3 regions of the Paenibacillus sp. YPG26 genome follow, and region 3 is predicted to be linked to each of the others. Evidence: predicted binding sites of a transcription regulator. Region 3 holds the regulator's gene; each other region holds the start of a gene.
The links. The regulator Rex, encoded in region 3, represses fermentation and respiration genes when NADH is low (regulators of the CRP and FNR family bind a similar motif). The targets are predictions, from matches to a motif close to TTGTGAAATATTTCACAA.
Positions count from the first base shown of each region.

Region 1: hcp (hydroxylamine reductase) is a predicted target of Rex. The motif match lies at 5,536-5,553, and genes of this name have one in related genera.
Region 2: nirB (nitrite reductase large subunit NirB) is a predicted target of Rex. The motif match lies at 1,986-2,003, and genes of this name have one in related genera.

Region 1 covers NZ_CP084530.1:777,902-785,164, forward strand. The annotation lists gene LDO05_RS03495 (hypothetical protein) at 341-559, shown strand; gene LDO05_RS03500 (hypothetical protein) at 697-936, shown strand; gene LDO05_RS03505 (MazG nucleotide pyrophosphohydrolase domain-containing protein) at 1,030-1,416, shown strand; gene LDO05_RS03510 (DUF4062 domain-containing protein) at 1,640-2,650, shown strand; gene LDO05_RS18945 (DUF6463 family protein) at 3,132-3,491, shown strand; gene hcp (hydroxylamine reductase) at 3,716-5,404, opposite strand; gene LDO05_RS03520 (2-oxoacid:acceptor oxidoreductase family protein) at 5,708-6,730, shown strand; gene LDO05_RS03525 (thiamine pyrophosphate-dependent enzyme) at 6,727-7,263, shown strand, end outside.
Region 2 covers NZ_CP084530.1:1,668,764-1,676,026, forward strand. The annotation lists gene LDO05_RS07740 (winged helix-turn-helix transcriptional regulator) at 148-462, shown strand; gene LDO05_RS07745 (FAD-dependent oxidoreductase) at 513-1,082, shown strand; gene ric (iron-sulfur cluster repair di-iron protein) at 1,252-1,953, shown strand; gene nirB (nitrite reductase large subunit NirB) at 2,133-4,574, shown strand; gene LDO05_RS07760 (nitrite reductase (NAD(P)H) small subunit) at 4,604-4,948, shown strand; gene LDO05_RS07765 (DUF1129 domain-containing protein) at 5,023-5,730, opposite strand; gene LDO05_RS07770 (PadR family transcriptional regulator) at 5,746-6,063, opposite strand; gene LDO05_RS07775 (HAMP domain-containing sensor histidine kinase) at 6,181-7,263, opposite strand, start outside.
Region 3 covers NZ_CP084530.1:1,826,445-1,833,707, forward strand. The annotation lists gene LDO05_RS08620 (tetratricopeptide repeat protein) at 1-524, shown strand, start outside; gene dinG (ATP-dependent DNA helicase DinG) at 703-3,555, shown strand; gene LDO05_RS08630 (redox-sensing transcriptional repressor Rex) at 3,589-4,239, shown strand; gene LDO05_RS08635 (amidohydrolase) at 4,229-5,527, shown strand; gene LDO05_RS08640 (cell wall elongation regulator TseB-like domain-containing protein) at 5,561-6,058, shown strand; gene LDO05_RS08645 (hypothetical protein) at 6,353-6,886, shown strand; gene LDO05_RS08650 (AAA family ATPase) at 6,879-7,263, shown strand, end outside.

The DNA.
Region 1 (7,263 bases), 1.0 Mb from region 3:
AATTTATAATTTGTACGTCAGTAGAAAAATATTTCTAGATTGGTTGAGAGGATGAACGTAACCATTTTCCTTGAAAAATAAAGGTATTTTATTTTAATTTATCCTTTTCGTAACTAGACATATGCTTTATTTAGTGGAAGTTGAAGTTGGTAATAAAAGGGCATTTATTTTAGAAGAGCTGAGAAAGAAGAGTAAAGATGGCGTACAATGTATTTTGTAGAAATTTTTCAGGGGCTAAAGATGAGTTACGCTAAATAAAATGGTGCAAAAGGGATTTGTTAGGCACTGGGTAGGGGGTATTGAGATAAACTGATATTAAGGCTATGGGGAGTGAATGCAAGTGTGGGAAGATATTGAAGTGATTAATATCAGTACTGATTATTGGAACAAGGTATTATTAGATATGCCTAGAACAAAAAAGAGAATATTAAATCAAGCCCTCAATATGATTAATTTGATTGATACAACAGAACAAGTCGAACTTGCTGAAACATATGCAACTGCTGCAATTCACTTTATTGGTTCTATTAAGGACATGCTAGAACAAGATATTTTATAGAACTAGAGGTTTCTAATAAATGGTCAGTTTCAAAAGAAAATAAATATATCGTTGAAGACCCCCTCTTAAAGGTACTTAGAAATATAAGAAATTATGATGTTCATTTCAAAACATTAGATTACGGACTGCAAGATGGAATGATGTATTATATTGAAGGGACAGAAATCGCCGATACAGAGGATAATAGTTTGTTCTTTGAAGAGTTTACCTGGGAAGAATATTCAATTTGGAGACCAAAAAAGAAAGATTTAACACCAAATCATATTGAATGGTTTAATAATCAAACAGGCTATTGGTCTGTTAAGTATATTTTTTATGAAGCAATAGATAGATATTGTCGTCATTTATGTTCTTTTTTGGTATCAATTAGTGAGTAGCTTTCTAGGAAATTTATTTGTAATATCCTATTTATTTTGTGTACGAGCAAACTTATAACATATTTAGATTTGATAATTAAGGGGGTAAAAATAATGAAAGAAATACAAGCATTTGCAAAACAGTATCAGCAAGAGATGGGATGGAATATTAATGCTGATAATTATGAAAAAAGTAGAGCTTCGCTTTTAAATAATTATATGTTACTAACTACTGAAGTTGCTGAAGTGGCGGAAGAACTACGGAAGGCATTTAATAAAACAAATGAATGTATTCGTAACGGAATTGATGAAGAGACCTCGTTTAGATTAGCAAAGGAAAGTATAAAAGAGGATCTGGGTAAAGAGTTTGCAGACTGCTTAGCTTATATTGTTAAAATCTCTAATTTTTTTGAAATAGATTTAGATAAAAGTTTTTATTCAAAAATGGAGGAAGTTAAGAACAGAAAAAACAAGGATATTAGTGTGAAAACAAATAAGTGATTGAGAGATAATAAGAATATACATCTATTATCTCCGCAACCTTAAGGATTGTTGGGGGAACTTTCTTTACATAATGATAATTGGTTTAGCTATGAAGGGTGTTCCAAATAAAGTGGAAGCTTTTTTCTGAAGCCAATTATTAGTAGTTTATATAATTCTCTCGCACGTACTTTTCTGGCATAATATAGAAAATAAGATTTCTTTAATAAAGGGGGACATAGTATTGAAAAAATTACAAGTTTTTGTATCCTCAACGTATTTAGATTTGAAGGATGAAAGACAAAAGGCAGTTGAAGGAATTTTAAGAGCAGGACATATCCCTGCAGGAATGGAACTATTTACTGCTGCTAGTAAAAGTCAATGGCAGATTATTGAGGAATGGATAAAAGAGTCTGACATCCTTTTTTTAATACTAGGAGGAAAGTATGGTTCAATTGAGCCTGAAAGTGGTAAAAGCTACACTCAATTAGAATACGAATTTGCATTAAAACATGAGATACCTGTTTTTGCTATTGTGTTGAACGACCAATACTTAGCTAACAAGAAAAGTGCAAACATAAACCTTGAAGTATTTGAGCGTGAGGTCAAGGAGCCACATGTTGAAAAATATGATGGTTTTAAAAAGTTGGTATTATCAAACTTAGTAAGATTTGTTGATAATATTAGCGAAATAGCCACCGAAGTTTCTTATTCATTACAAGATTTTATTAGAAAAGACAAGACTGAATACAATTTTAGAGGGTGGATAAGAGGTACAGAGTATGAGCAAAACAACGAAGTGATAAATAGTCCCCAAAACACTAAGCTATTTGAAATGGATGAAACTTTGTTGAACGGAGTTATTGATACCCTTGAGAAAGAGAATTTTATTGACACAATAGAATACATAGCAACTTATTGTTCATACAAGCTTGAAAGTACAAACAAGATATATGAATTTATTTATAGTTATTCTCAGCCTACTAAAAGGTTTTTTAATGAAGAGTTACAAGAGCTATTTAGTGCGCTCTTAAAGAAACTGGATAAATACACAGACCATTTAGCAACAAATTTCTTCCCAAAGAATGACAGAAAATACTTATATCCAGAATTAAATATTGATTATCAATGGGTAGATAAAGAGGGTATGGATAGATATGATAAACACTTGCGAAATTTATCGCAAATCTCTCGAGAAACTATAGAAGAAATTAGAAACTTTATCCATACCGCAAGAATTGTACTATACAAATAATAGAACTAATGCTACTCCTGTATGTACTGTCAACTCAACACATGTGGAGTCAGTGGCGTTGTTGATGAGGATTGGTTGTGAATAGCACTCAAAGTTCACCCCAAAGCTTAAACAGTCTGCCTAAAGCCTAAATAGTTAGCCTAAGAGCCGAGCGATAATCAGGTATCCACTCCTGGTTCTCCTTGGCTTTTTCTTATTTAAGGGGAGAGGAATTAGAAGGGGAGCGATTATAAACCATTCAAAATCCTATTATATCAGGCTTTATTTAGATCCATTCATCCATTATTCACTTCACCTGAAACCCCGCGTCCCTCCTTTTCCTCGTGCCACTGGGCAAACTTTATTTACTGATGACAGTTCCAAAGTACTTCTTGACTAGATACTACGAAATCGTAATAATGTAGAGGAGTGACATTTCAACATAGGAAAATGATAAATCGTAAAAAATTTAAAAAAACATATAGGTAAAAGGAGTGTTAGTATGGTGGCAGCAGCGTGGATATTGTTGGCCCTAGGGGTCGGTCATACTCTCTACGGATTAGTCTGGTTTCGAGTGCCTTTCTTAGAAGTATTTAGGGAAGGGTTTGTTAATAAATTTAAGTCCAACGAATCACGGCGATCGGCATTTTGGTTCACTATATTTGGACCATTGCTTATGATGTCTGGACATATCTCATTTTATTTGACGAGTACAGCGAATAGGGAGTTATTTTTGATAATTGGTTTTTATATGCTTATTATTTCGCTTATCGGAATCTTAGCGCTACCCAAATCGCCATTCTGGTTAGCTCTAATCGGTTCTCTTGTCTTTGTTGCAGCAGGCTATGGGTGGATAAATTAATCATGATGAATAAAGTGATTGTGATTAGCGTAGGTCAAACGGGTTAGCGATGGCGGCTCTGTCGGCTAAGAGTACACTTTTCGAAATGGCTTCTACCTAAACATGAATTTTCTTTAGTAACAGGGTATACCTCTGAAGTCCCTTAAGGTTAAGCAGAGTTCAGGATAGGTTCAAGCAATCTAAAAAAAAAGGAATGCCCCAACCCCGGGGCACCCCTTCCCTCATCAAGCCCCCAAGAACATCTTCATATCATCCTCCACATTGGTAATACCGCCGATTCCGAAGTTCTCAACGAGAACTTTCGCCACGTTAGGCGACAAGAATGCAGGAAGCGTAGGGCCTAGATGAATATTCTTGACGCCGAGATAGAGCAGGGCGAGCAGCACGATCACGGCCTTTTGCTCGTACCAGGCAATGTTGTAGGAGATTGGCAGTTCGTTGATGTCCGCGAGGCCGAATACTTCCTTCAGCTTCATGGCAATGACGACCAGGGAGTAGGAATCGTTGCACTGTCCGGCGTCCAGAACGCGGGGGATTCCGCCGATGTCGCCGAGGTCCAGCTTGTTGTATTTGTATTTGGCACAGCCTGCGGTCATAATGACGGTGTCTTGTGGAAGCTGGGCGGCAAAATCGGTGTAATAATTGCGGGATTTCATCCGCCCATCACAGCCGGCCATGACGAAGAAGCGGCGGATGGCACCGGATTTCACGGCATCGACGACTTGATCGGCTACGTTCATCACAGCGGCATGGGCGAAGCCGCCGATGATCTCGCCGGTCTCAAGCTCCGTAGGAGCTGGGCACCCTAGTGCCTGCTCGATCAGTGCGGAGAAGTCCTTGGTAGCGCCGTTCTCTCCCTCAGGGATATGGCGGACGCCCGGGAAGCCCGTGTTACCTGTCGTATAAATGCGGTCCTTATAGCTGTCCTTCGGCGGTACGATACAGTTGGTGGTCATCAGAATCGGTCCGTTAAAGGCTTCGAATTCACTATTCTGCTTCCACCAGGCGTTGCCGTAATTGCCTACAAAGTGCTTATATTTCTTAAATGCCGGATAGTAGTGGGCAGGCAGCATCTCGCTGTGTGTATACACGTCCACGCCGGTTCCTTCCGTCTGCTTCAGCAGCTCCTCCATATCCTTCAGATCGTGGCCGCTGATGAGAATGCCCGGACGATTTCCAACCCCGATATTCACCTTCGTAATTTCCGGATTTCCGTAAGCGGAAGTGTTCGCGTTGTCGAGCATCGCCATGGCGTCTACGCCGTACTTGCCGGTCTCCATCGTCAAAGCGATCAGATCCTGCACTTCAAGACTGTCGTCCAGCGTAGCGGCAAGCGCACGGCGCATGAACCGGTTCAACTCGCCATCGTCCTTCTCCAGGTGCAGCGCATGGTACGTATAAGCGGCCATCCCCTTGAGGCCGTAAATGATCAATTCGCGGAGCGAGCGGACGTCTTCGTTACGGGTGGAGAGGACGCCCACGGTACGTGCTTTTACGTCAAAATCGGCTTCATCATCCGCTTCCCAGACTGCGGCATCAGGAAGATTGGCTATTCCTTCGGGATATTGCTCGTCATAACAGGTGCGCACCTCTCCGCGGAGCGCCATGGCCTCCCGAATCTTGCTCACAAACACCCCGCGGTCAAAGTTGGCATTCGTAATGGTTGCGAACAAGGAGTCCATGGTGAACAGCGATACGCGCTGTTCAAGCTCTTCGGGCAGCCGGACATCCAGACTAAGGAAAGCGATCCCTTTCAACAGGTAAATGAGCAAATCCTGCAGGTTCGCCACGTCGTGCGGCTTGCCGCACACCCCGACAATGGTGCAGCCAGTACCCTTGGATGCCTCCTGGCATTGGAAGCAGAACATGGATGGCTGATGGTTCACGGTCATGTCCCCCGCGTTGTTATTCATTATTATTCCTCCCAGTTTCAGGTTAGTAATTGGTTCAGATCAACCTAAGTCCACCTTGCAATGGAACTGTCAGATTGAAGTATACCCTGCCGCTCTAGCCGGATTGGTGATTGGAATCACTGCATTTCAATTTGTGACAGAAATCACTAATCTTGCCGGCCTCTTCTTTTACACTGGAGTTATTACCCTATGGATGAACGGAGAACGTGTGATCAACGCCTGTGCCGGGCAAATGATAACCTTGGTTCACACGTCCTTCCTGCAGCCCAATCCATATAGAACAAGATGAAATGGGGAGAGAGCGTGTCTATTTTGCCTCACACAAATGAACTGGGATTCTACGAGATTCGTCTCGAATCCATTGGTGGACTTGGGGCCAACCTGGCTGGTAAAATGCTGGCCGAAGCCGGGGTAACCGGCGCTGGGCTTAACGGCTCCAACTTCTCAAGTTACGGTTCGGAGAAAAAAGGGTCGCCGGTCAAAAGCTTCGTGAGATTCTGCGATCCCCAGGTGGAGATCCGCGATCACAGCCCCATCGAGCAGCCGCATGTGATCGGCGTATTTCATGAAGCGTTATACAAGACAGTAGATGTGATTAGCGGATTACGGCCTAATGGAACGGTGCTTGTGAATACCGCGCGTGATCTTGCCGCAGTGGCCGCGGATCTGAAGATGACGCGAGGCACGCTGGCCGCGATTGATGCGCTGAGAATCTCCGTCGAGGAGAAGACGAAGGTCAATACGGCGATGCTGGGCGCGCTGTTCCGGATCTGCAGCTTCCTTGACCCGGACGACATGCGGCGGGTGATCCGCAGGACATTTGAGAAAAAGCTGCCTCATCTCGTGGAACCGAACCTGCGGACTTTTGACAGAGGATATCACGAAGTTCAGTTCCTTGCCTTGGGAGATGGCACGGAGCTTGTGAACCCGGCTGCTTTCACAAGAATGCAGCCGATTCTCGGATATGAGACACAGGAACTCGGCGGAATTCTCAAGGTTACGGCCAACAGTGTACTGAAGGATCTTAGCGGGTCCCGGCAGGGATATCTGCCGGAATACAAGATGGAAGACTGCATTAACTGTGCCGCCTGCGATACGGTATGCCCGGACTTCTGCATCGTATGGGAGCAGAGACCGGATAAGCGCGGCAACCTGCAAATGTTCATGAAGGGCATCGATTACCAGTACTGCAAAGGCTGCCTGAAGTGTGTGGAGGCCTGCCCGACGACCGCGCTGGCTGCCATGCTGGAAGAGCCGCAGTATGCGGAGCAGCACCGTGTGCCGCAAGTATTCCCCTATTTAAGTATGGAGGGAGTCAGATCATGACCTTACAGACCAAAGACTTAACAGAGCAAAAGGTGCCAGCAGCCCAGACAGCAGTCTTCGAATCAGGCAACGAAATGGCCGCAATGGCGGCTGCCCAGATTAACTACCACATCATGGGTTATTTCCCGATTACGCCATCTACGGAGATCGCTCAATACCTTGACATGATGCGTACGCGCGGCGAACACGACATCAAGCTGATTCCGGCCGACGGTGAACATGGCTCGGCGGGGATCTGCTACGGCGCGGCCGCAGCGGGCGCGCGGGTATTCAACGCTACCAGCGCGAACGGCTTCCTGTATATGATCGAACAGCTGCCCGTGCAGGCGGGAACCCGCTTCCCGATGGTCATGAACCTGGTGACGCGTGCGGTCAGCGGCCCGCTGGATATCCGCGGCGACCACTCGGATCTGTACTACGGACTGAATACCGGCTGGGTCATTCTGACCGCCCGTTCGCCGCAGGCCGTGTACGACATGAATATCATGGCGCTTCGCATCGCCGAGCACGCGGACGTACGCCTGCCGGTCATC
Region 2 (7,263 bases), 160 kb from region 3:
GTTCATTTTGTATACCCTTTCACGTATATATTGTATAATCAGGCAGTATCCTGGTTTTCTTTATGACCAAAGTATTGTAAAATATATATACTAACTAAACGTAAGTTTTCGGTTATACCCTGACCGGAGTATAAAGAGGTGATTTCTATGGAGGGTCAATGGAATTTGTGTCCGCGATTTGAAACCGCGTTCTCTTTTCTCGGTAAGAGATGGAACGGTCTGATCATACAGACCTTGATGAGCGGCCCTAAGCGGTTCAAGGACATTTCTGGGCTTATTCCGTCGATGAGTGACAAAATGCTGTCCGAACGCATGAAAGACTTGGAGTGTGAAGGCATCCTGGTTCGCCATGTATATCCCGAGACTCCTGTCCGGATTGAGTACGAATTGACAGACAAAGGCAGAGCACTTCAGCCGGTAATGGAGCAGATTCAATCCTGGGCAGAAGCCTGGGTAGAATAATAAGCCAGTGTCTTGCTGCTGGCTAATTAACATAGAAAGCAGGTGCTTTAGTGGCAGAGATCATCATTATTGGAGCCGGACCGGCTGGAGCCAGTGCAGCTTTATTTCTGGCCAAGGCAGGTAGAGAAACCTTGGTAATTGACAGCAACACAAGTATGACCAAGCGGGCTTGGATTGAGAACCACTATGGCGTCAGAGACATCTCGGGACCGGATCTGCTCAAGATCGGTCGTGAGCAGGCCGCCAAATTCGGAGCCAAATTTATTGAAGAGAAAGTTACGGCTCTGGATACCAACGGCGGCCAATCAGTTACTATTAAGACGGAATCGGGAAGAAGCTATGAGGCGTCTCATGTGATCTTTGCTACGGGAGCGCTTACAGATTTGGCTAAGCATATCGGGCTTGAGTTTAAGGAAGGTCCGGAGCCTAGAATTAAGACGGTTATTGCAACGGATAGGGAAGGCCGCACAAGTAAGCCGAGAATCTGGGCAGCCGGAACGGTGGCCGGGGCAAGTGTTCACACGATTATAACGGCTGGCGACGGTGCTAGAGTAGCAGTTGAAATATTAAGCGAGTTAAATGGCGAGCGTTATGTAGACCACGATGTATTGAAATCATAAATATGATCAGGCTTTTTGCAGCTATATCTGCAGAAAGCCTTTTTTATTTAGAATTGTGATCAATAGTGACTTTTATTACAAAATCTCTGTTACTCAAATCACACATGTTCTTCAGTGAATTGAAGTACGATGGTATCAGATATTAACCAAAAACAATGGAGTGGATGAAATGGGTATGGCTAATCTTGCTTTCAAAGCAGAAGACATGGTGAGAGACGTTGTGGTGCGTTTTCCTAAGTCAAGCGATTATTTTCGAAGCCATCGTATTGACTTCTGCTGTGGTGGGAATCGTCCGTTAAGTGAGGCGTTGGAAGAGAGAGGTCTCAGTACTGAAGATGTGTTGAAGGATCTTCACAGGCTGCTCAGCGAGCATCCAGTGACCGAAGAGAATGATAACTATGCGGCATGGAGCTCTAATGATTTGATCGCATACATTGTGAATAAGCATCATGCCTACCTTCGTGAGGAGCTTCCGTTAATCGAGCAGAACGTGAAGAAGGTATTCCGCGTTCATGGTCAAGAGGGGGAGCATTTGGCTGAAATTAACCTTCTATTCGGAGTATTGAAGAAAGAACTGCTTGAACATACAGACAAGGAAGAAGCAAGTGTCTTCCCGAAAATGATTAATTGGGAGTCCAGTCAGGAGCCGGACACGCTGAACAAGCTTCGTTCCTCTATTACAGAGCTTGAGGCGGAGCACGATGCTGCAGGAGATATTTTGAAGCGGCTTCGCGAACTGACTCAGGATTTCACGCCGCCAGCTCATGCTTGTACAACCTACAGAATGACTTATTCCCGGCTCGAGGAATTAGAAGCGATGACCTTTCAGCATGTTCATGTGGAGAATAATATTTTGTTCCCCCGTTATTGAGTAAGAGAAACTGTGATGAAGTATGCTTATGAATGTGAAAAGTATCACTATTATGTGAGCTATATCACTATAGTGTGAGGTATGTCACAACTTCGATATTGTACTGTCGATATACTTAAGTCATCAAAGGGCGAAATTAAACAATAACATGCCTGAATAGTTTGAGGAGGCATCTGAATATGAGCACGAATAAAAAGAAGCTTGTTGTCATAGGTAACGGAATGGCCGGGATTAGCACGGTCGAGCAAATTCTTAAGTTAACTACAAATTTTGATATAACGGTGTTTGGCAGTGAACCACACCCTAACTACAACCGGATTATGCTCTCTTATGTTCTGGATGGCAGCAAGACGATGGATGATATTGTTCTCAATGATCTGAATTGGTACAGCGAGCATGGGATTAAGCTTCATACCGGCACGACGGTAACACATATTGATGAAGCCAGCAGAGAAGTCGTGGCTGAGAATGGACAGCGCGTGCCATATGATCAAATTATTATAGCAACTGGCTCGAAGCCGTTCATCCTGCCGATTCCAGGCAGCGATAAAGAAGGCGTAATCGGGTTCCGCGATATCGAGGATTGCAATCAAATGCTGGAAGCAGCCAAGAATTACAAGAAGGCTGCGGTTATAGGCGGCGGACTACTAGGACTTGAGGCTGCCAAAGGACTTGTTCATTTAGGAATGGACGTGACTGTGGTTCATCTGATGGAAGATCTGATGGAGCGTCAATTGGACAGCACGGCTGCAGCAATGCTGAGAGCGGAGCTTGAGCGTCAAGGGATCAAATTTGCCATGGGCGTTCAGACCACTGAATTGATCGGTGAGGAACGGGTGCAAGGACTGAAATTCAAGGACGGAACCGTGCTTGAAGCTGACTTTGTCGTAATGGCTGTTGGAATCAAGCCTAATATTGCTGTCGCGGCGGCAAGTGGAATTGAGACAAACCGGGGCATCATTGTGGATGACTTCATGCAGACATCCATGCTTAATGTATACTCCGTCGGAGAATGTAACGAACATAGAGGTGTGTGTTACGGTCTGGTAGCCCCACTCTTTGAACAAGGCATGATTCTGGCCAAGCATATTTGCAATGTGGACACAGCTGGCTATGAAGGTTCTGTTGTATCAACAAAGCTTAAAATTTCGGGTGTTGATGTATTCTCAACTGGAGAATTTATCGACGGGCCAGAGCATGTTGTAATTGCTCAGAAAGACGAATGGAAGCGAACTTACAAGAAGATTTTGCTTAAAAACAACGTCATGGTAGGAGCAGTGCTCTTTGGCGACATTACAGAATCCGCTAATTTGCAGAAGCTGATCAAGCAGAGAACAGAGATGACGGATGAGCTGTATGCTCAGTTGATGGGAACCGGCTGCTGCGGCGGCGGAGCTGAGAAGAAATCGTCGTCTGTAGATACGATGGCTGATGACGAAATCGTATGTGGATGCAACGGGGTAACGAAGAAAGCAATTGTCGATGTAATTAATGATCAGGGCCTGACAACAGTGGATGAGATTAAAGCTTGCACAGGAGCTACACGTTCATGCGGCGGTTGTAAGCCTGTTGTTGAACAAATCCTGCAGTACGTCCTCGGAGATGGCTTCAAGAAGACAGCCAAACAGGGAATATGCGGCTGTACAACCTTGAGCCGTGATGAAATTGTTGCTGAGATCAAGAGCAAAGGTCTCACTACAACCAAGGAAATCATGCACGTGCTTGATTGGAACCAGAAGGAAGGATGCTCGAAGTGCCGGCCAGCCTTGAACTACTATCTGGGCATGATCAATCCGGATTCACATGTGGATGAGAAAGAATCACGTTTTGTTAACGAGCGTATGAATGCGAATATCCAAAAGGATGGCACCTATACCGTAGTTCCACGGATGTACGGCGGTGTAACTACTCCAGAAGATCTTAAGAAAATCGCCGATGTCTCGCTCAAATATGATGTTAAAGCTGTTAAAGTCACAGGCGGACAGCGTCTAGACTTAATTGGAGTGAAGAAAGAAGATCTTCCAAAAGTATGGGAAGAGCTGGATATGCCATCAGGGTACGCATATGCCAAATCGCTGCGCACGGTTAAGACTTGTGTCGGTTCGCAGTTCTGCCGCTTTGGTACACAGGATTCGATGGGTATGGGAGCACTTCTTGAACGCAAGTTCGAGAGACTTGATTTCCCGGCTAAATTCAAGATGGCGGTTAATGGCTGCCCAAGAAACTGTGCCGAGTCGTGCACGAAGGATATTGGTATTGTTGGTAACGATGGAGGCTGGGAAATCTTTATTGGCGGTAACGGCGGGATTAAAGCCCGTCTTGCGGATTCGCTGTGCAAAGTGAAAACGGATGAAGAGCTTATTGAAATCTGTGGCGCGATGATGCAATACTACCGGGAGACCGGCAACTACCTTGAGAGAACATCGGAGTGGGTTGAACGGTTAGGTCTGGAACAGATTCGGGCAGTTGTGGTGGAAGATGAAGCCAACCGCAAGGCCTTGATGGAACGCATCGAGTTTGCGCTTGAGCAGGTTGAAGATCCTTGGAAGAAAGTCTTGAATGATGAGAAGACCCAAAGAGCCTTGTTTAATCAGCTGGACCCTGCGTTGCTTCAGAAATAAGCTCACTCAGTTCGAAAGGAGAGTTATCCATGGAAGAAAAGCATGCCTATTATCCTGTGGGAACAGTAAATGATTTTCCCGCACAGATTGGCCGGGTTGCACACGTTGGTGAAGTGGAAATCGCGATATTCTTAAATTCAGCCGGAGAGATATATGCGGTAGAGAACAAGAATCCTCATCCTAAGGGTGGGCCGCTTGCAGAAGGAATTGTCTCTGGGACATACCTGTATGATCCGCTCTATGACTGGAAGATCGATCTTAAGACCGGACTCGTGCAGGCCCCTGATGAAGGAATGGTAAGAACCTTTCCCGTAATTGTCAAGGGTGGTATCGTCTTTGTAGGCGCGCTGGCTCTTGAACCGGCAAAAGTATAAAGAGAATGAGTAAAGGATCCTTTCGAAATGAAAGGATCCTTTTTATATAACTCTGCTGAGTATTAAATACGTATTTAGGAAGCCCATTTTCCGATAAGATACAAGACCACACAGACACCAAGAAGTATGAAAGCATGTACAGTGAACAAAACAATGCTATCCAGCTTGTTGATCACATAGAGCGAAATCATTAGAAAAGTCCCTATCCCGGCACCGATCAGAAACCTCTTTAAATACCGACTTTTTGGTGAGTAGGATTTACGATTGTCAGCCATTTGAGTATGATGAAATGCACGCTTGCCAATCCATGTAACTAGACCCCAGGCTATGGATAATAGCAGTATGGCATTAAGTACAAATCCAAGGCCGATAGGGATATAGAGATTAATTTTGAAGGTTGAGAATCCATTTTGTATCCATTGATTAAGTGATCCCGAAACAATCACGTGTATTAATAATAATATACTTAAACCAGAGAATATGATGGCAACTGCCTCTTTCAGCTTGTCTCTCCCTGATTTTGAAGCCGAGTTAAGAATAATTTCATCGCAAAAGCTTTTGTAATCAGTTCCGATTATTGTAGATATGTCCTCATTTCTTTCTTGTGCAGCCAGAGTCATATCCAGCAGATCGTGCCTGACCAATTCCACTTGTGCATCGGGCATACTGCTAACCCGCAGATATACAACTATGTCCAACATGACTTGCTGGTTATGTTTCTCTAATTTCTTATCCAGTTCGTTATTTTTCATGCGAAGCTGATTAGTAGTTGTAATACTCAATGGCTCTCCTCCTTATCAGTCAAACAATTTGTGAACCGCAGCCACAAGAGTTAACCATTTCTCCCAAAAGGCTTCAAGCTCAATTAGTCCCTCATTCGTAAGGTTGAAATACTTTCTCTTCGGACCTAGTGGTGAATTCTTATAGTTAGCAGCGATCAATCCATTCTTCTCAAGCCTCATTAACAAAGGGTAAATTGTCCCTTCCGAAATGTTTGGGAATCCCTTAGAAATGAGCTTCTCGGAAATTTCATAACCATAAGTTTCATGAGTGCTAATAATTTTTAGAATACATCCCTCCAAAGTTCCCTTGAGCATTTGAGATTTATCATTCATCTGAACACCTACCTTGTATTACATAATAGCTTGTGGCTATATTGTATTACATACTAGTTTGCGAAAGCAAGCTGATTGTATTATGAATGTCAGCAATGCAGACAAGCTGAACTGCTATTAGAGCGTTTCAGCTTGTTGATTGTACAGCTTGATTTCAAAAGTGGTTCTGCCGGCAGCGCTTAACAGATGCAGTTCTCCGCCGTGCAGTTCAACGGCCTTCTTGGCAATGGATAGCCCGAGTCCAGTCCCTCCATCGCTTGTCCTTGCCGCATTCCCCCGGACAAAAGGATCAAAGAGGGTGTCCCGGATAGATTCAGGAATTCCAATCCCATCATCGCTAATCTTGAGACTGATAGTATCCCGCATTTGAGTTAATTCAATGTCTACCGAGGTTCCCGCGGGATTGTATTTGAGCGCATTTACTAGCAGATTGGATACGGCCCTGCTCATCATAGTAGGGTGGAGACGGATAGAAATCTCCTCCGCTGGGATGGATAGGCTCAAATTAAAGTGTTTTTGCTCAAATTGATCATAATTCTCTGCTGCAATCTCACGAACCAGTTCACCCAAATCGGTGTATTGAAACTCTCCCGTCCATGGATAATCTGGGGTATCCAGTTTGGATAATTCGAACAAATCCTCGATTAGCTCCGTCATTAATTTCGCCTTTGTATGGATCAAATTCAGATACTTTATTCTTTTCTCCTCATTATCAGCCAGACCAAGCAGCAAAGCGCTGGCGTAGCCCTGAATTGTTGTAATAGGAGTCTTCAGATCATGCGAGATATCTAGCAGCATGCGCTGTTTGCTCATCTTTAACGTCTGATTGGCCTGCTCCGTATCCTGTAGATGTTCAGCCATTTCGTTAAAGCATTCTTGAATGGTGGTCAGCTCCTCATTGGACCTGAATGCCAGGCGCTGATCGTAATTTCCTTCCTTCATATGCTTGATGGCTGCTGAGATCTGCTCCAGAGGAATGGTTAGGCGCGAAGAAGTCCACCTGCTGTAAATATATGCACTAAGCACAGACAGAAGAAGAATTCCATAAAAGCTACTGGTAAGCGTAATTGAAACACTGTTAGGAGGCTGAAGCAGCTTCAGCTCTGAGTGGCCCATCTCTCTTGGTATCACAACTAGACATATCAAGCTGGCACCTTGATTGGACCGGAATGGGGCTATGGAGTACAAATAGGATCCCTT
Region 3 (7,263 bases):
AGATGCTCAAAACGATGAGCGATGGCATTATCGAAGAGTGGTTATCATTTGAGGAGAAAATGAGTGATGTGCGCAAAAGCTGGGGGTTCGCGGAATCCGCTGAGACTGTGGAGCTTCCTGAGATGAAGTCGGGATCCTTCATTAAGGGCCAGGGCTACTACAAGCTGATGATGTATTCCCATGCGGCCGAACAGTTCACGCGTACTACCGAGGAGTTTCAAGACAGTCTGCTGGCCCGGATTTACCTGGCCATGTCCTATCTGAATATGGATGATACCCGGGAGGCGGGACGTCATTTTCAGTGGGTGCTGCCACTGACCGACAATAAGCGGCTTAGATCCATCATTTATAACGCGCTGGGCTGTATTGAGGCGAAGATGAACCATATGGACAAGGCGCAGGAATATTTTACACTCGCACATCATATTGATCCTTCATTCACAGAGCCTTTGAATAATCTGGATGTGTGTCAGCAGAAAAGGGGATCGCTGCAGTTCGGAACTCAGCTTGCTTCCTTAATGTAGTGATCTTAATTGGATGAACGATGCGACCTGTACTGATGGGGGATTATTCGCATCGTTTTTTTTGTTTTTTTGCCGTTGAATAAAGGGTGCGAATATTTGTTTGCATGTCTTAATTTCCAAACCGAGTTTTTTTTGTTATGCTGTTAGAGAGACTGGAATGAAAGGTAATGAGTATATAATGAAATATGCCGTTCTCGATTTTGAAACGACAGGTAACCAGTCCTCTGATGAAATTATTCAAGTTGGGCTTGCTATTATAGATCACGATCGCACGATTAGTCAGGTATATTCTTCTTATGTGAAGCCAAGTGTGCCGATCCCGCCTTTTATCTCCGGGCTAACAGGGATAACCGATGAGGATGTCCATGGCGCACCCTTACTGGATGAGGTCATGATGGAAATGGTCCCTCTGCTGGACGATGTGGTCCTCGTTGGACATAATGTAGCATTTGACTTTAATTTCTTGCAGAGTGCTTTGGACAAGACGGGCTATTTGCCCTTTACCGGCAGAATTCTGGATACGATGGATTTCCTGAAAGTGATGTTTCCTTCGCTTACCTCGTATCAGCTTGGCTTTGTGTCGGGTGAATTCGGAATAACTCATGAGAGACCGCATCAAGCGGATTCCGATGCTTTGGCAACCGCACTTATATTTATTAAATGTCTGGAAGAAATTGATGAGCTTCCTCTGCTTGCTTTGCAGCGGCTGTCTGACCTGTTCTCAGGCGAGGACAGTGATCTGGGATGGTTCTATGATGCTGCACTGCAGGACAGAGAACGGGAGACGGATCCTTCAACCGATGGCTATACGTACTATCGTCAATTCGCGCTTCGTACTGAAGATTGGATCGATATCAAGCCTCCGCGGAGTGATGATTTCGATAATCCTCTTGAGGATAAGTCTTTCGAACAGTTCATGGATGAGGTTCGTGCCAATTTGAAGGGCAAACTTCCCGGTTACGAGGAGCGGGAAGCTCAGAATATTATGCTTGGAGACGTCATGCAGGCCTTTGATGAGGAGAAGCACCTCCTGGTTGAAGCGGGCACCGGCACAGGGAAGTCACTCGGTTACCTGCTGCCTGCAATTTATCACAGCGTTAAGTCTGAAGAGAAGGTTATGGTAAGTACACATACTATTAACCTGCAAGAGCAGCTTCGCGAGAGGGATATTCCTCTGCTCACGGACGTGGTTCCTTTTCCATTTCGGGCAGCCATCTTCAAAGGACGGGGGCATTATTTGTGTCTGCGCAAATTTGAACATAAAATAAACAAGAGAGACTTCGCGACACCCAAGGAAGAGGTAATGATAGCCGCTCAGATGATCGTATGGCTGACCCAGACCGAGACGGGCGATGATGAAGAACTGAACCAGGGTAACCGGGGGGCTGATTTCTGGGAGACGGTTGCCAGCGAATCGGATTCATGCCTCGGCCGCTCATGCCCGTGGTTCCGCAAGTGCTTCTACCATAAAGCCAAACATGAGGCAGGTGTGGCTGATGTGGTAATCACGAATCACTCCAAGCTGTTCACAGATGTGAAAGCGGGGCATCAGCTGCTTCCAAGTTATGAACGTCTTGTAATTGATGAGGCGCACCATCTGGAAGAAGTAGCAGGCAAGCATTTAGGTATGAATATGAAGTACTTCACCGTCGTGCATACCTTGACCCGCCTCTACAAGGACAGCCGAACCGGGCAGCTCCCTAACCTGCGGGCCCAGCTTCAGACCAGTGGGTCTGAGAAAGCAAGTGAGTGGGTAAGCGTGATTGATAATCTGTACCCGGAGATTCTTGAGATCAAGGAGAGCTGGGATCGTCTCAGCGATCAATTGTTCGGACTTATGCCTGAGCGAAGCGATGCGGCTCCGGGAGATCCGGGACAGTTCGTGCTTCGTCTGCTTCCGCACAAGAAGCCTAAGAATTGGGATGCGCTTAGTGAAATCGAGAATCAGATCTATATGACCATGGGCACGGTAATCCGCAAGGGTGAACGTATGGTGAATGAGCTGAAGGATGATGACGACAACTACAGCTCCGAGAGCCTGGTGACGGATATCAGTGGACTTTTCAAGGATTTGGGAGCAGAGAGGGACAGTATTCGTTCATTTATGAAGCTTGACAATGAGGAGACCGTCTACTGGCTTGAGGGTAACGGTCATTACCGAAGCCGGTCTCTGCAGATTTTTGCGGTGCCTGTAGAGGTAAGCGAACAGCTTAAAGCCCTGTTTTTTGACAAAAAGAAAAGTGTCATCATGACTTCTGCCACCTTATCCGTAGATAAGTCGTTCCAGTACATGATCGAACAGCTGGGTCTAACGGAAGCTTCCGAGCAGGATAAGCTGCTCACTTCACTGCTTCCTTCCCCGTTCAAGTACAGGGAACAGGCTCTGCTTGTCATCCCCCGGGATTTCCCGAGTGTGAAGGGCAGTGTCGGGGACGATCATTTTGTGAACACACTTGTGCAGTCTCTCGCAGACTCGGCGGTGGCTACGGAGGGTCGGATGCTCGTACTGTTCACGTCATACCGGATGCTGAGACAGGTGTATGATCCGCTGAAGGAGGTTCTGTCCGCTCAGGGGATCACTGTCATTGGACAAGGGGTGGACAGCGGGAACCGGACCAAGCTAACCCGGAGATTTCAGGGCCAGCAGGCCTCTGTCCTGCTCGGTACAAGCAGCTTCTGGGAAGGCGTGGATATACCCGGTGAGGCTCTAACGAGTCTGGCTATCGTGCGTCTGCCGTTCCAACCCCCGAACCATCCACTGGTGGAAGCCAAGAGCGAAAGGCTGCAGCAGCAGAAGAAGAATCCTTTTATGAAGCTGTCTGTACCGCAAGCAGTAATCCGCTTCAAGCAGGGTTTTGGACGGCTTGTGCGTTCCTCTCAGGACCGCGGTATCGTAATTGTATATGATACGCGAATTCTGGAGTCCTACTACGGAAAGTATTTCCTGTATTCTCTGCCAGGCCCGAAGATGGAGCATATGCCCACCAATCAGATGGTGCCCCGGATTTCGGAATGGCTTCAGCACCGGTAATGACCGGACTCAATTGCATTAGGGGGAAAAGAAATGAAGTCGGAGAAAATTTCAGATGCGGTGGTGCGCAGATTGCCCGTATATCTGCGCTTTCTGAATGAGCTGAGTCACCGGGAAGTCTCAACCGTCTCCTCACAGGAGCTTGGGCAGAAGCTGGATCTCAATCCGGCTCAAATCCGCAAGGATCTTGCTTACTTTGGTGATTTCGGACGAAAAGGTATTGGCTACGATGTCGCCTATCTAATAGAGAAGATACGCCAGATTCTCAATCTGGACCAGCAGATTAATGTGGCTCTGGTTGGAGCAGGGAACCTGGGTCAGGCTCTGTCCAACTACAATACTTATCTGAAGGATAACATGAAGATCGTGGCCGTGTTCGATGCTTCAGAGCAGAAAGTCGGCCAGAAAATAAATTCTCTAACTGTGCAGCCGATAGAAGATCTGGTTGCTACCGTGAAGAAGCTGGGGATCCGGATTGGAATCATCACGGTCCCTGACTTTGAGGCGCAGCGCGTTGCAGATCAGCTTATCGAAGCCGGTATTGAAGCAATTCTTAACTTTGCGCCTACAATTTTGAAGGTGCCTGCACAAGTGCGGCTGCACGCTGCTGATTTTACAACCGATCTGCTCAGTCTGGCCTATTATTTGGGAGATGGAAAGGAAGCACTGACAAATGAGTCGTAAATGGTTAATCGAGAATGGAAGCTTTGCTGTGTTGGAAGAGGGACGTTCTGTTGTTAAGGGATATATGTTAATTGAGGACGATCTGATTACATATGTGGGAGAGGCCCGCCCGGAGATTGAAGAAGGAACAGATACGTTCGATGGTAGAGGCTTGCTGTTCGCACCAGGACTGATCAATACACATGGTCATGCTGCGATGTCCCTGCTTCGTGGTTATGGAGATGATATGCTGCTTCAGGCGTGGCTGCAGGAGAAAATGTGGCCGATGGAAGCGAAGTTCACTTCCCGTGATGTATATTGGGGAACAGCCCTGTCTGTGGTCGAGATGCTTAAAGGAGGAACAACAACCTTCCTGGACATGTATGATCATATGGATCAAGTGGCGAAGGTAGCTGACGAATCGGGTATCCGTGCTGTGTTGATGCGCGGTGCCATCGGGCTGTGCCCAGAGGACGTACAGCAGCAGAAGCTTGAGGAAGCAATACGGTTCGCTAAGGACTGGCATGGCAAAGCGGATGGCCGGATTACGACCATGATGTCTCCGCATTCCCCATACACTTGTCCGCCTGCGTTCATTGAGAAGTTCGTACAAGCTGCACATGATCTGGATCTGCCGCTCCATACCCACATGTCCGAGACAGCTGCTGAAGTGCAGCAGAATATCGAAGAGTATGGTCTTCGTCCAACGATGCATTTGGAGAAGCTTGGTTTCTTCTCCCGGCCTTCGATCATTGCCCATGGTGTGCATCTAACTGATGAAGAAATCGGGATTCTTGCCAACCATAAAGTTGCAGTCTCGCACAATCCAGGCAGTAATCTGAAGCTTGCAAGCGGAGTTGCCCGTGTTGTTGATCTACAGAAGGCAGGCGTGGTCGTATCCCTTGGTACAGATGGGGCTGCCAGCAATAACAATCTGGATATGTTCGAAGAGATCAGGTTGGCAGCCTTGATCCATAAAGGTGTATCCGGTGATCCTACAGCTGTACCGGCAGAAGAAGCGCTTAAGATGGGAACGGTCTACGGGGCAGAGTCGGTATACCTTCCGAATACCGGAAGGCTGGCTGAAGGCATGAAAGCAGATTTCATTGCCTTGAACACAGACCAGGCTCATTTTATTCCGCATACGGATTTTATATCACATATTGTATACTCAGCGGGTCCTAAAGATGTAGAGCATGTCTGGGTGAACGGGAATCAGGTAGTCAAGCATGGCAGCTGTCTAACCATTGATGAAGAGCGGGTGCGCAGAGAAGCTCAGGCTTGTTTCGAAGGATTGCTCTCCCGCTAAGCGGAGCACTTCTGAGTGAAGGGGAGTGATCGCATGAAGAGAAAAACAAAACGGATCCTGATATCCGTATTTACTGTCTTGCTGATCCTGTTCGGTATTCAGCGCTACTATGTGTATACCATGGAAGATTACTGGAATGAGAAGGACGCGGCGGTGATTGTAGCCAAGCAGCAGGCTAATCTGGCTTCGTTCACGCATGCCAGTAAATCTGTATGGGATACGGTATGCTGGGTTATTGAAGGGAAAAATGCAGCAGGAGAAGATATTGTAGTCTGGGTCGTGGACGGCAAGGTTGACCATCAGGAGCTGGCCAAGAACGGGGTTAGCCTGGAACAGGTTAAGAGCAGCATCAAGTCCCAGATGCCGGATATCTCCATTGTTCGTCTTGTTCCGGGTATCTTTGACCAAGGGACTGGGAAGCAATACGTATATCAATTGTTCTATAAAGAAGGCGATCACTACAACTACAAATTCTATCGGTTCACAGATGGACAGGCATTGCCTAATACTTATACATTACCGAATCGATAGGCTTTATTGCAGGTGTGCCTAAGCAAAAAGACCTTCCTAATTAAATAGGAAGGTCTTTTTTGAATTGCGAACAATTCTTGAACTTTGAAAGAATATATCAATAATTTCAATTATTTTCTAAAATAAGCTTAGAAAAAAGTATATATTCTATGATATACTATTGCTTGTACAAATGAATATAAAAGGGTACACAAAAAAACGGAGAAATCCGTTAATTTTTTCGAAAGCTGCAATTCTTATGTATCTTATGTATTAATTTTATTAATGTATTGATTTTATTAAGGGGGATATCCATTGAAACTACGTCTTGTACCATTAATTACTAGCGCTGTTATCTCCGCTACCCTTCTTTTTGGTGGGTGGTTCGCCTATAGTCAGTTTGGGGTTGAGGCCCCGCTCAAGAAATTGGTTACCAATTATGAAGGTGTGAAGAATGCTCAATTTGATATTAACCAGAAACAGGTGGACTTGAAACTCGATTTGGAGCCAAAAACAGATTTAAGAGGTTTGGTTAAGCAGTTGACGGTGGATGGCAAGTCAATTATCGGCACTCGCAAGTTAAGATTAACCGTGGTGGATCACTCCAACAAAGTGCTTGATCAGTGGTGGTCAAGAGCGCTATTTCCGGTAGCGGAAGCTATGGACAACAAGAAATATACCGAGATTCCAGTTACGCTTGAAAAGCTCAAAGAAGGTACACCAGGACTATCAGTGAATACAGTAATGGATAATCAGAACATTTATGTATCTCTGTCTGACGGTAAAGCCAGCAAGTTCATAATACTTCCGCGTGTGCCGGGTGAGATGGGGGTATGGAATAATGTCTAAGTTCATGAAAGAAATCGTTGTCGGGGTTGTCACGGTGCTGCTTGTGTTCCTTGCATATATCGGAGTTAATATTATTCCGATCGTGATTGGATTAGCTATGGTCGGTGCTCTCTTTGCGGTGGTTCAAATGAAAGGCGGAATTACCGTAGGTGCTTCCCAGGACCGCAAGCGGAAGAAGGCGGGTCCCGCTAAGCTGACTTTTGAAGAAATTGGTGGACAGGATAATGCGAAGCAGGAGCTTCGTGAGGCCCTTGATTTCATGGTCAGACATGAAGAAATTCAGAAATTCGGGATTCGTCCGCTAAAAGGTATCCTGCTGACCGGTCCTCCGGGAACCGGTAAAACCTTGATGGCTAAGGCTGCGGCTCATTATACCA